Regions from separate parts of the Superficieibacter sp. BNK-5 genome, predicted to be linked through region 1. Evidence: predicted binding sites of a transcription regulator. Region 1 holds the regulator's gene; each other region holds the start of a gene.

Evidence for each region. Region 1 encodes PurR, which represses purine synthesis genes. Its sites were predicted from a motif close to CANGCAAACGTTTGCNTG; they were not measured.
Region 2: cvpA (colicin V production protein) is a predicted target of PurR. The motif match lies at 1,805-1,822, and genes of this name have one in related genera.
Region 3: pyrC (dihydroorotase) is a predicted target of PurR. The motif match lies at 1,115-1,132, and genes of this name have one in related genera.
Region 4: purE (5-(carboxyamino)imidazole ribonucleotide mutase) is a predicted target of PurR. The motif match lies at 1,665-1,682, and genes of this name have one in related genera.

Annotation. Positions count from the first base shown of each region.
Region 1 is NZ_CP179893.1:3,830,168-3,833,300, reverse strand. Features, by position in the region: partial or broken gene punR (DNA-binding transcriptional activator PunR) at 1-895, shown strand, start outside; gene purR (HTH-type transcriptional repressor PurR) at 900-1,925, opposite strand; gene ACMGGS_RS18310 (YnhF family membrane protein) at 2,224-2,313, shown strand; gene ACMGGS_RS18305 (MFS transporter) at 2,478-3,133, shown strand, end outside.
Region 2 is NZ_CP179893.1:4,633,117-4,636,249, reverse strand. Features, by position in the region: gene folC (bifunctional tetrahydrofolate synthase/dihydrofolate synthase) at 1-1,033, shown strand, start outside; gene dedD (cell division protein DedD) at 1,023-1,712, shown strand; gene cvpA (colicin V production protein) at 1,877-2,365, shown strand; gene purF (amidophosphoribosyltransferase) at 2,399-3,133, shown strand, end outside.
Region 3 is NZ_CP179893.1:3,318,502-3,321,634, reverse strand. Features, by position in the region: gene grxB (glutaredoxin 2) at 1-360, shown strand, start outside; gene ACMGGS_RS15820 (lipoprotein) at 483-1,043, shown strand; gene pyrC (dihydroorotase) at 1,184-2,230, shown strand; gene dinI (DNA damage-inducible protein I) at 2,302-2,547, shown strand; gene bssS (biofilm formation regulator BssS) at 2,832-3,086, shown strand.
Region 4 is NZ_CP179893.1:2,737,918-2,741,050, reverse strand. Features, by position in the region: gene lpxH (UDP-2,3-diacylglucosamine diphosphatase) at 1-716, shown strand, start outside; gene ACMGGS_RS13175 (hypothetical protein) at 833-1,636, shown strand; gene purE (5-(carboxyamino)imidazole ribonucleotide mutase) at 1,753-2,262, shown strand; gene purK (5-(carboxyamino)imidazole ribonucleotide synthase) at 2,259-3,133, shown strand, end outside.

The sequences.
Region 1 (3,133 bases):
TGCGGTTGCCCGCAACGGCAGCTTTAGCGCAGCGGCGCAGGAGTTGCATCGTGTCCCGTCAGCAATCAGTTACACCGTGCGTCAGATGGAAGAGTGGCTGGGTGTGCCGCTGTTTGAGCGGCGGCATCGCGATGTGGAGTTAACCCCTGCGGGCAGCTGGTTTTTGAAAGAAGGACGCACTGTTATCAAAAAAATGCTGATCACCCGTCAGCAGTGCCAGCAAATCGCGAATGGCTGGCGCAGCCAGCTTCCCATTGCCGTTGATAACATCGTCAGGCCCGAGCGTACCCGGCAAATGATTGTCGATTTCTACCGCCATTTTCCTGATGTCGAGCTGATTGTTTTTCAGGAAGTGTTTAACGGCGTGTGGGATGCGCTGGCCGATGGGCGGGTTGAACTGGCTATCGGCGCAACCCAGGCCATCCCGGTCGGGGGGCGCTACGCGTTCCGGGATATGGGGATGCTGAGCTGGAATTGCGTTGTCGCCTGCGATCATCCCCTGGCCAAACAGCCGGGGCCGTTAAGCGACGATGAATTACGCAACTGGCCTTCCCTGGTTCGTGAAGATACCTCGCGCTCGTTGCCAAAACGCACGACCTGGCTGCTGGACAATCAAAAGCGGGTCGTGGTGCCAGACTGGGAGTCATCAGCGACCTGCATCTCGGCGGGTCTGTGTGCGGCGATGGTGCCTTCACATTTTGCCCGGCCATGGACCGATTCAGGCGACTGGACAGCGCTGGTCCTTGAGAACCCGTTTCCTGATGCGGCCTGCTGCTTAACCTGGCAGCAGAGCGATATCTCGCCTGCGTTAGGATGGCTGCTGGAGTATTTGGGGGATAGCGAAACGCTGAATAAAGAGTGGCTGCGGGACCCGGAAGAAACGGCTCCCGCAGGTTAACTTAACGGCGGTAGTCGACGAACGGACCGTCGGCTACCGAGCGGCGTTCAATCAGGCGAGGGTGAACCTCAATGGATTTTGATTCAACGCGCTTATTCACAATGCGATCCAGCAGGGTATTAAACGCGGCTTCGCCGAGGGAATCTTTCGGCTGGTGAATGGTCGTCAGCGCCGGCGTAAAGAAACGCGCGTTGCGCACGTTATCGTAGCCAATCACTGAAATATCCTGCGGCACGCGCAGGCCCATCTCGTCGGCGGCACATAATGCCCCCATCGCCATGATATCGCCCCCGCAGAAGACGGCGGTCGGGCGAGGGGACTGATTAAGGATCTGTTGCATCGCCTGATAGCCGGATTCCGGTTCGAAATCACCCTGCACGATCCACTGCTCGGGGATCTTCACCTGGATTTCGTCCATCGCTTTCATAAACCCGGCCAGACGTCCGGCACCGGTATTACGCTCCAGCGGGCCTGGAATAATACCGATATCACGATGGCCGCGTTCGATCAGATAACGCCCGGCCATATAGCCACCTTTAAAGGCATTATCAATCACCGAGTCGGTAAAGTCCGCTTTTGATTCGCCCCAGTCCATCACCACCATCGGAATGTGACGATACTCTTCGAGCATGCTTAATAGCGATTCGGGATATTCAGAGCACATGACCAGCAGGCCATCGACGCGTTTTTGCGCCATCATCGACAAATAGGCGCGCTGTTTTTCAATATCGTTCCATGCGTTGCCGAGGATCAGGGTATAGCCTTTCTTGAAGCAGCTTTTTTCAACCGCTTCAATAATTTCGGCAAAATAGGCCGCTTCGCTGCTGGTCGCCAGCAGGCCAATCGACTTGGTATGATTAACCTTCAGGCTGCGCGCAACCGCGCTGGGAGAATAGTGAAGTTCCTTTATTGCCGCCCACACTGCATTACGCGTATCTTCAGCAACAAAACGGGTTTTGTTGATAACGTGTGACACAGTTGTAGTGGAAACGTTTGCGCGTTTCGCGACATCTTTAATTGTTGCCATTACATCTTACTCCGGACCCTGGCCTGAACGCCTGCAAATGGGAGGGTAAACGTTTGCCTTCACACACCCCTGGCGCAATTTTGTGAGCATTGCTTTAGGTCGGGAAAACGACACAGAACGTCAGGTGGGGGTCAATGGCTGGTACGCTTATAATTAAGCGTGGAATTTTGGCCGATCCTGATGAAAAGGGAAAGAGAAAAAATGTATATCAATCTAAATCCTGCAAGATTTTCGTCCTTAAGTGTGTAAAAATGAACAGGCTCACTTTTCGCAGGGTCATAACAAGGAGTAAAAATTGATGAGTGCCGATCTTAAGTTTTCTCTGGTAACGACCATTATTGTGCTGGGTTTGATCGTCGCCAGCGCGTTGGTTGCCGTATTACATTGAGTTATCCGGGGGAGAGCCTTCTCCCTCAGCCCCTTCTCCGATTTTGCACTTATCAGCAAAACGCTTTTGCATTTTGCCTCACTTTTGTTTTTTTGTGATTAATGTCATGCTTTTGGCTTCTTTGCGTCGTGTCATGGTGATGGCGGCCAAAACGGAGTCTGTTCATGAAAGTTAATTTTCCCCTGCTGGCGCTGGCTATCGGTGCGTTTGGTATCGGCACCACTGAGTTTTCTCCGATGGGGTTATTGCCCACGATTGCCAGAGGGGTGGATGTTTCTATTCCAACCGCCGGTATGCTCATCAGCGCCTATGCGATTGGCGTGATGGTTGGTGCGCCGATCATGACGTTACTGTTATCCCACCGCGCCCGGCGTAACGCGTTGATTTTTCTGATGGCGATTTTTACCCTCGGCAATGTGCTCTCAGCGATTGCGCCTGATTACACCACCCTGATGCTTTCCCGTATTGTTACCAGCCTTAACCACGGTGCGTTCTTTGGTCTGGGGTCAGTGGTTGCCGCAAGCGTGGTGCCAAAACATAAACAGGCCAGCGCCGTCGCGACCATGTTTATGGGACTCACCATTGCTAACATCGGCGGCGTTCCGGCGGCGACCTGGCTGGGTGAAGCGATTGGCTGGCGAATGTCCTTTTTTGTAACTGCGGGTCTGGGGGTTATCGCCATGTTGAGCCTGTGGTTCTCGCTGCCGAAGGGCAGTGCAGGAGAGCGACCCAACGTGCGGCAGGAACTGACGGTGCTGCTGCGCCCGCAGGTTCTTAGCGCGCTGCTGACGACCGTGCTGGGGGCCGGGGCGATGTTTAC
Region 2 (3,133 bases), 800 kb from region 1:
TGTCTACAGCTCGCCGCATCTGGTGCGCTATACCGAGCGCGTGCGCGTACAGGGCGCTGAATTGCCGGAAGCGGCGCATACGGCCTCTTTTGCGGCGATTGAAGCGGCGCGTGGTGAAACCTCACTCACCTATTTTGAATATGGCACGCTGTCGGCGCTGTGGCTGTTTAAACAGGCGCAGCTCGACGTGGTGATCCTCGAAGTGGGACTGGGCGGACGGCTTGACGCGACCAATATGGTGGACGCGGATGTGTCGGTGGTGACCAGCATCGCGCTCGATCATACCGACTGGCTTGGCCCGGACCGTGAAAGCATCGGGCGGGAAAAGGCTGGCATTTTCCGCGCCGGTAAACCTGCTATCGTTGGTGAGCCGGATATGCCCCAGTCGATTGCCGCTGTCGCGCAAGAAAAAGGCGCGAGCCTGCGGCGTTGCGGCGTTGACTGGCATTATAATGTCAACGAACACGACTGGCGCTTTGTCGATGCACAGGGCGAACTCAACGCGCTGCCTCTGCCGCAGGTGCCGCAGCCGAATGCGGCCACCGCGCTGGCAGCGCTGCGCGCCAGTCGCCTTAAGGTCAGCGAGCAGGCGATCCGTGACGGCATTGCCAGCGCGATCCTGCCGGGCCGTTTTCAGATCATCAGCGACGCGCCGCGAGTGATCCTTGACGTGGCGCACAATCCGCATGCGGCGGCATATTTAGCCGGGCGTCTCAAAACACAAGCAAAAACCGGGCGCGTGCTGGCGGTCATTGGTATGCTGCATGATAAAGATATCGCCGGGACGCTGGCCTGCCTGACGGACATTGTAGACGGCTGGTATTGTGCGCCGTTAGAGGGGCCGCGCGGCGCATCGGCAGAGCAGTTACTGTCGCATTTACCCGACGGTGAGATCTATGCCACAGTAGGGAAGGCGTGGCATGCCGCGATGGCGAATGCACAGCCAGAAGACACCGTGCTGGTGTGTGGATCGTTCCACACGGTAGCGCATGTAATGGAAGAAATAGAGGCGGGGAGATCCGGTGGCAAGTAAGTTTCAGAACCGTTTAGTGGGCACTATTGTGCTGGTCGCGCTGGGCGTTATCGTCCTGCCCGGCCTGCTCGACGGCCAGAAAAAACATTATCAGGATGAGTTTGCCGCAATCCCGCTGGTGCCGAAAGCGGGCGATCGCGACGAACCTGATATGCTGCCTGCCGCAACGCAGGCGCTACCTGCTCAGCCGCCAGAAGGCGCGGCAGAAGAGGTGAGGGCGGGCGATGCTGCGGCGCCGACGCTGGACCCGTCGCGTCTGGCGGCGAACAACGGTGCAGATATAGACCAGATCCCGGTCCAGCCCGATCCGCCAAAACCGAAACCGGCTGACAAACCACAGCCAAAACCGTCGCGTGACAAAACCAGCGAACAACTGGCCGCGGCCAGCGAAACGCCGCCTGCGAAGCCGGTCGCAGAGGATAAACCTGCGCCAACCGGAAAAGCGTATGTGGTGCAACTGGGCGCATTGAAGAACGCGGACAAAGTCAGCGAGATCGTCAGCAAACTTCGCGGCGCGGGGTATCGGGTTTATACATCGCCTTCGACGCCGGTACAGGGTAAAATCACCCGCATCCTGGTGGGGCCTGACGCGTCGAAAGATAAGCTTAAAGGCTCGCTGGGTGAGCTGAATCAGTTATCGGGTTTGAACGGCGTAGTGATGAACTACAGCGTGAACTAGGGCGGAGGGCTTTGCCCCTCGTACCCCAAAATGGCGATGGCGTTGATTATTTTTTCAGCGCCATTTTTATTTGACCAGGGACGGGAAATCCCTACGCAAACGTTTTCTTTTTCTGTTAGAATGCGCCCCAACTGGATGACAGGGCGTAACATCTTGGGACATATATGGTCTGGATTGATTACGCCATTATCGCGGTACTGGGCTTTTCTTGCTTAGTGAGCCTTATCCGCGGCTTTGTTCGTGAAGCATTATCGCTGGTGACATGGGGCTGCGCCTTTTATGTTGCCAGCCATTACTACACGGAACTGTCTGTCTGGTTTACGGGCTTTGAAGATGAACGGGTTCGAAATGGGATTGCTATTGCGGCGCTGTTTATTGCGACGCTCATCGTAGGTGCCATCGTGAACTACGTGATAGGTCAACTGGTGGAGAAGACCGGGCTATCGGGTACAGACAGGGTATTGGGGATCTGCTTCGGCGCGTTGCGTGGAGTATTGATTATCGCCGCTATTTTGTTCTTTCTCGACACGTTCACCGGGATGGCGAAGAGCGATGACTGGCAGCACTCGCAGTTTATTCCTTATTTTTCCCCTGTCATCAGATGGTTTTTCGAATACCTCCAAAGCTCGTCAAGTTTCTTGCCCAAAGTATAAGCTTTGGGTTGTAGCTTAACGAGGAAAAGACGTATGTGCGGTATTGTCGGTATCGCCGGTGTTATGCCGGTCAACCAGTCTATTTATGACGCGTTAACGGTGCTTCAGCACCGTGGGCAGGATGCCGCAGGCATCATCACCATTGATGCGAATAACGGCTTTCGTTTGCGTAAAGCTAATGGTCTGGTGAGCGATGTGTTCGAAGCACGTCACATGCAGCGTATGCAGGGCAATATGGGTATCGGCCACGTTCGCTACCCGACTGCTGGCAGCTCCAGCGCCTCTGAAGCGCAGCCTTTCTACGTTAACTCTCCCTATGGTATTACGCTTGCTCACAACGGCAATCTGACCAACGCGCACGAACTGCGTAAAAAGCTGTTCGAAGAGAAGCGTCGTCACATTAACACCACCTCTGACTCTGAAGTTCTGCTCAACGTATTTGCCAGTGAGCTGGATAACTTCCGCCACTATCCGCTGGAAGCAGACAACATTTTTGCTGCTATTGCCGCCACCAACCGCCTGATTCGCGGTGCTTACGCCTGTGTGGCAATGATCATCGGTCACGGTATGGTTGCCTTCCGCGATCCAAACGGCATTCGTCCGCTGGTGTTGGGCAAGCGTGAAATTGGCGATGGCCGCACCGAATACATGGTTGCCTCTGAAAGCGTGGCGCTGGATACCCTCGGCTTTGAATTCCTGCGCGACGTCGCGCCGGGCGAAGCGGTCTATATCACCGAAAAAGGGCAGCTCTTTACCCGCCAGTGCGCC
Region 3 (3,133 bases), 510 kb from region 1:
GTTAACCGTTTGCTGATCCCGCGTTTTGCGAAATCACCGTTTGATGAATTTTCCACCCCGGAAGCGCGTCGCTCTTTCACGGAGAAAAAAGAGGCCCAGTTGGGCAGCTTTGCCGATCATCTTGCCCATTCCGCCGGGCTTATTAAGAATATCAGTGACGATCTGCGCATTCTGGATAAACACATTGTGAAGCCCAACGCGGTGAACGGTGAGCTTTCGGAAGATGACATTCACCTGTTTCCGCTATTGCGTAATCTGACCATCGTCGCCGGGATCAACTGGCCGACCCGGGTTGCCGATTATCGCGATAACATGGCGAAACAGACCCAAATTAATCTGCTCTCTTCTATAGCGTCCTAACCGTCTGGCGGACGGACGTCCGTCCGCCAGTACTTTTAAGCCTTTTCCTCTGTTAATTTCTGTGCTGACAGTACATGCTGCTTGTGTCAGGATAGATGACAGGCATGATGCAGAGGAAACCCATGAAGAAGATTGTTGTTGCCGCCGCCCTGATCGTCAGCGGCCTGATTGTCGGGTGTAACCAGCTTACTCAGTACACCGTCAGTGAGTCAGAAATTAATCAGGCGCTACAAAAACGGAATAATTTTTCCAAAGACATTGGTCTGCCGGGCGTGGCTGACGCACATATTGTCCTGAACAATCTCACCAGTGCCATTGGCCGTGAAGAGGCGGATAAAGTCACGCTGAGTGGCGATGCGTTGCTGGATATGAACTCCCTCTTCGGCAGTCAGAAAGCCACGATTACCCTGAAGCTGAAAGCGCTCCCCGCCTTTAACAAAGAGCAGGGCGCAATCTACCTGCAGGAAATGGAAGTGGTGAATGCTGACGTGAAGCCAGACAAAATGCAGCCGGTGGTGCAAACACTGCTGCCTTATTTGAATCAGTCACTGCGTAACTACTTTAATCATCAGCCCGCTTATATGTTGAAAGATGATGGTGGAAAAGGCGAAGCACTGGCTAAAAAATACGCTAAAGGTATTGAAGTGAAGCCGGGTGAAATCGTCATTCCTTTCACCCATTAATCGTTTTGTTACTCTTCGACGCAAGCCTGCAAGGTGCCCTTCAGGCTTGCGTAACACAATAAAAGAGTGCAAACGAAAACGTTTCCGCTTATCCTTAGTGCCCGGCAAAAAACAGCCCTGATACCCGCCGGAGCGCTCTAATGACTGACCAACCGCAAGTACTTAAAATCCGCCGCCCTGACGACTGGCATCTTCATCTGCGTGACGGGGAAATGCTGAAAACCGTCGTACCTTATACCAGTGAAATTTATGGCCGTGCGATTGTCATGCCCAATCTGGCACCGCCTGTCGTGACGGTAGATGCCGCGATAGCCTACCGTCAGCGTATTCTGGCTGCCGTCCCTGCCGGACATACTTTTACGCCACTGATGACCTGTTATCTGACCGATTCTCTCGATCCGGCAGAACTGGAGCGCGGTTTTAATGAAGGTGTCTTTACCGCCGCCAAACTTTATCCGGCCAATGCCACCACCAACTCAAGCCACGGCGTGACCAGCATTGATGCCATTATGCCGGTGCTGGAGCGGATGGAAACGCTGGGTATGCCGCTGCTGGTGCATGGCGAAGTCACCCACGCGGATATTGATATTTTTGATCGTGAAGCGCGGTTTATTGAGACCGTTATGGAACCGTTGCGCCAGCGCTTGCCGGGGCTGAAAGTGGTATTTGAGCATATCACTACCAAAGACGCGGCGGATTACGTGCGTGAAGGCAATGAGCGGCTGGCGGCGACCATCACCCCCCAGCATTTAATGTTTAACCGTAATCATATGCTGGTTGGCGGCGTGCGGCCTCATCTTTACTGTCTGCCGATCCTCAAGCGCAACATCCACCAGCAGGCGCTACGTGAGCTGGTCGCCAGCGGCTTTGACCGTGTTTTTCTCGGCACTGACTCCGCCCCGCATGCGCGTCATCGTAAAGAAGCCAGCTGTGGCTGTGCGGGCTGTTTCAATGCCCCTACCGCGCTTGCCAGCTACGCGACCGTGTTTGAAGAGATGAATGCGCTGAAGCACCTGGAAGCGTTTAGCTCGCTTAATGGTCCCCGCTTCTATCAATTGCCGGTGAATGACACGTTTGTTGAGCTGGTTCGCCAGGAGAGCCAGGTGGCCGAGTCTATCGCCCTGCCTGACGATACGCTTATTCCGTTCCTCGCTGGCGAAACCGTGCGCTGGACGCTGGTAAAATAATTTGCGGTCCCCTGTTGTAAGTTAATGCGCTAAACTGTATAAATATACAGTGCATTACACAGGGGGCAATTATGCGTATTGAAGTCACTATCGCCAGAACCACATCCTTACCGCCCGGTGCGCTGGACGCTCTTGCGGGCGAACTGTCCCGGCGGGTTCTCACTCATTTTCCTGACTGTGACGGTAACGTCAGCGTGCGTTATGCTGCTGCCAATAATCTCTCCGTGTTTGGTGGGCTTAAAGAAGACAAAGATCGCATCAGTGAAATTCTCCAGGAGACTTGGGAAAGCGCTGACGACTGGTTCATTACCGATTAATTTTTGCTCCCTCATTGTGCATGTTTGCCGGGTCGCCCCGGCTTTTTTTCATCTTTTTCCTGCTGATTTTTTAGTCACTTTCTTATTGATCGTAATACTTAATAAAAATTAAAGAACAATCCCGCGCTTAATCGTTCAAAAAAGACACGCCATGAAAAAACATTTCAGCGGAAATATATTTATTGGAACATTTTATCTTTTTATTGATATACTTAAGTTGCTTCAAAAAAAACACGCATTGAACCCAGCAGGTATCGTTATTTCACGCTTACAAAGGGGTCATGATGGAAAAAAATAATGAAGTCATCCAGACCCATCCCCTTGTTGGATGGGACATCAGCACCGTGGATAGCTACGATGCGCTGATGCTGCGTTTACATTACCAGACCCCCAATCAGCCCGAGACCGATGATACGGAAATTGGTCAGACACTGTGGCTGACAACTGACGTAGCGCGTCAGTTTATTTCAATCTTAGAAGCAGGTATCGCTAAAATTGAATCCGGCGACTACCAGGAAAATGAGTATCGCAGGCATTAATATCACCCAGATTAATGTTGTACATTCACTCAAAAGGCACCCACAGG
Region 4 (3,133 bases), 1.1 Mb from region 1:
TTTTTATCGCAGATCTGCACTTATGTACCGAAGAACCGGCGATCACCGCCGGTTTTCTGCGTTTTTTAGCGGGTGATGCCCGCCAGGCCGACGCGCTCTATATTCTCGGCGACCTGTTTGAGGCGTGGATTGGCGATGACGACCCGGTGCCGCTGCACCGCGAAATTGCCGCGGCGATTAAATCACTGGTCGATGCCGGCGTGCCCTGCTATTTCATCCACGGCAACCGCGATTTTCTGCTCGGCAAGCGCTTTGCCCGCGAAAGCGGCATGATCCTGCTGGCGGAAGAAAAAGTCCTCGATCTCTATGGCCGCAGGGTGTTGATCCTGCACGGCGACACGCTGTGTACCGACGACACGGGCTATCTGGCGTTTCGGGCCAAAGTTCACCAGCCCTGGCTGCAAAAATTGTTTCTGGCCCTTCCTCTGTTTGTGCGCCAGCGTATCGCCGCGAAAATGCGCGCCAACAGCAAGGCGGCAAACTCCACCAAATCGCTGGAGATCATGGACGTTAACCCGCAGGCGGTGGTCAATGCGATGGAACGCCATCGCGTACAGTGGCTGATCCACGGTCATACGCATCGCCCCGCTGTTCATCAACTTACAGCGAATGATGAGCCTGCGTGTCGCGTGGTGTTAGGTGCCTGGCACAGTGAAGGATCGATGGTAAAAGTGACGCCGGAGGGCGTTGAGTTAATCCACTTCCCTTTTAGCTAATCTCGCTTTTAAAATCGGCTTATTACGATGCAATAGAAAAAATCGCTCTCTATTATCGCTTTCGCTCGTCGTATGAAAAGCGTATGCTTTTTCTTATTGCATAAGGAGGTGCGATCGTGCGAGAGAATTCAGCGTTTACACTCGGTTATCTTATTTGCGCTATTTTTGTTTTTGTCGTTTTTATTGCCGCCAATTATTATCCTGTTTACGCCTACTATGGCTCATCGTTTTATCTACTTGTCTTGTTCAGCTACCTTTTAAACATTGTTTTTATCACATCGCTCGTTGCGGTAGCAGCGATGCCCCGCTTTCGCAAAACCTCCTTTGTGGTACTCCTGATCGCAGGTATTGTGATGTTGCCTTTTAGCACGCTAATGCTTTACGGACTCATGCGCAGAAACGCGCAGCTGCGTTTCCGTAACCTGACGGAATGGAAAGGTTCATTCAGCAGCCCGGAAGTCGCCGTCCTGTGTCGTTACGCCACGAAAAAACCGTTGATCGTTGGTGGCACCCTTTTCAGTTTTGGCCTGGTCAATTTTTTTACGCCCACCAGTATTCTCGGCCCTTTTGCGGCATCCGTCGGCTTTATTATTTTGATGAATATGATACGTTTGCGTAATAAAATATCGATTGGGTTTTATGCCGGGAAACTCATCATCACTCCCACGTTCTTTTCCGATACCTATATTATACCGCTCGCCGATAGCCTTTACCTTAATGACTCTTTCTCTCTCGAAAACTGTCAATTTCGGGTTTTGCACAATAAACGGCTTGAGATTATCTTTAAAAATGACTCAATAATTATTGAACGGGGAAATGAAATAAATGAAGAAGATTTTCTTTTAGCCATAGCGGCGATGAGTAACAAAGCAGGAATAGCCGATTTAAGCGATACGGTATACCCGCCTGAAGTAGGCTGACATCCATAACGATGCGCCTTGCCATCACGACGCAACCGTTTTCCTTGCCGTTTTTCCATGCTATTCTTTGTGGCCTTAGCAGTCTGTGCAGCACACCCACAGGAGTTTTCAGACGCATGTCTTCCCGCAATAACCCGGCGCGTGTCGCCATCGTGATGGGGTCCAAAAGCGACTGGGCTACCATGCAGTTCGCCGCCGAAATTTTCGAAATGCTGAATGTCCCGCACCATGTTGAAGTCGTCTCCGCTCACCGCACCCCCGATAAGCTGTTCAGCTTTGCCGAAAGCGCAGAGAAGAACGACTATCAGGTGATTATTGCGGGCGCAGGTGGTGCGGCGCATCTACCGGGAATGATCGCGGCAAAAACGCTGGTGCCGGTGCTGGGTGTGCCGGTTCAAAGCGCGGCATTGAGCGGCGTTGATAGCCTTTACTCTATTGTTCAGATGCCGCGTGGCATTCCTGTGGGTACGCTGGCGATTGGTAAAGCGGGCGCGGCGAATGCGGCGCTGCTGGCGGCGCAAATTCTGGCGCAGCATGATGCTGAACTGCATCAGCGTCTGGTCGAGTGGCGTAAGGCGCAGACCGACGAGGTGCTGGATAATCCGGACCCCCGAGGTGCGGCATGAAACAGGTTTGTATTCTGGGCAACGGTCAGCTTGGCCGCATGCTGCGTCAGGCCGGTGAGCCGCTGGGCATCCCGGTATGGCCGGTCGGACTGGATGCCGAACCGGAAGCGGTGCCGTTTGCGCAGAGCGTGATCACCGCTGAAATCGAACGCTGGCCGGAGACGGCTTTGACGCGTGAACTGGCGCGTCATCCGGCGTTTGTGAATCGCGACGTGTTTCCGATTATTGCCGACCGCCTGACGCAAAAGCAGCTGTTCGATAAACTCGGCCTGGCGACCGCCCCGTGGCAGCTACTGGCAAATCGCGAAGAATGGCCGGAGGTTTTTGCCCGTCTCGGCGAGCTGGCAATCGTTAAGCGCCGGGTCGGCGGTTATGATGGTCGCGGGCAGTGGCGTTTACGCGCGGCAGAGACGGCACAGTTACCAGACGATTGCTACGGCGAATGCATCGTTGAGCAGGGCATTAACTTTAGCGGCGAAGTGTCGCTGGTCGGCGCGCGCGGGCATGATGGTGCCACGGTGTTTTATCCGCTGACGCATAACCTGCATCAGGACGGTATTTTGCGCACCAGCGTGGCGTTTCCGCGCGCGAATGCTGAGCAACAGGCGCAGGCGGAAACGATGCTTTCCGCCATCCTGCACGAACTGAATTATGTCGGCGTGATGGCGATGGAGTGTTTTATTACGCCGGGCGGGTTGCTGATCAATGAACTGGCCCCGCGCGTGCACAACAGCGGCCACTGGACGCAGAACGGTGCGTCTATCAGTCAGTTCGAGCTACATTTACGGGCGATTACCGATCTGCCGCTACCACAGCCGGTGATCGACAGTCCGTCGGTAATGGTGAATTTGATCGGCACCGATCTTAATTA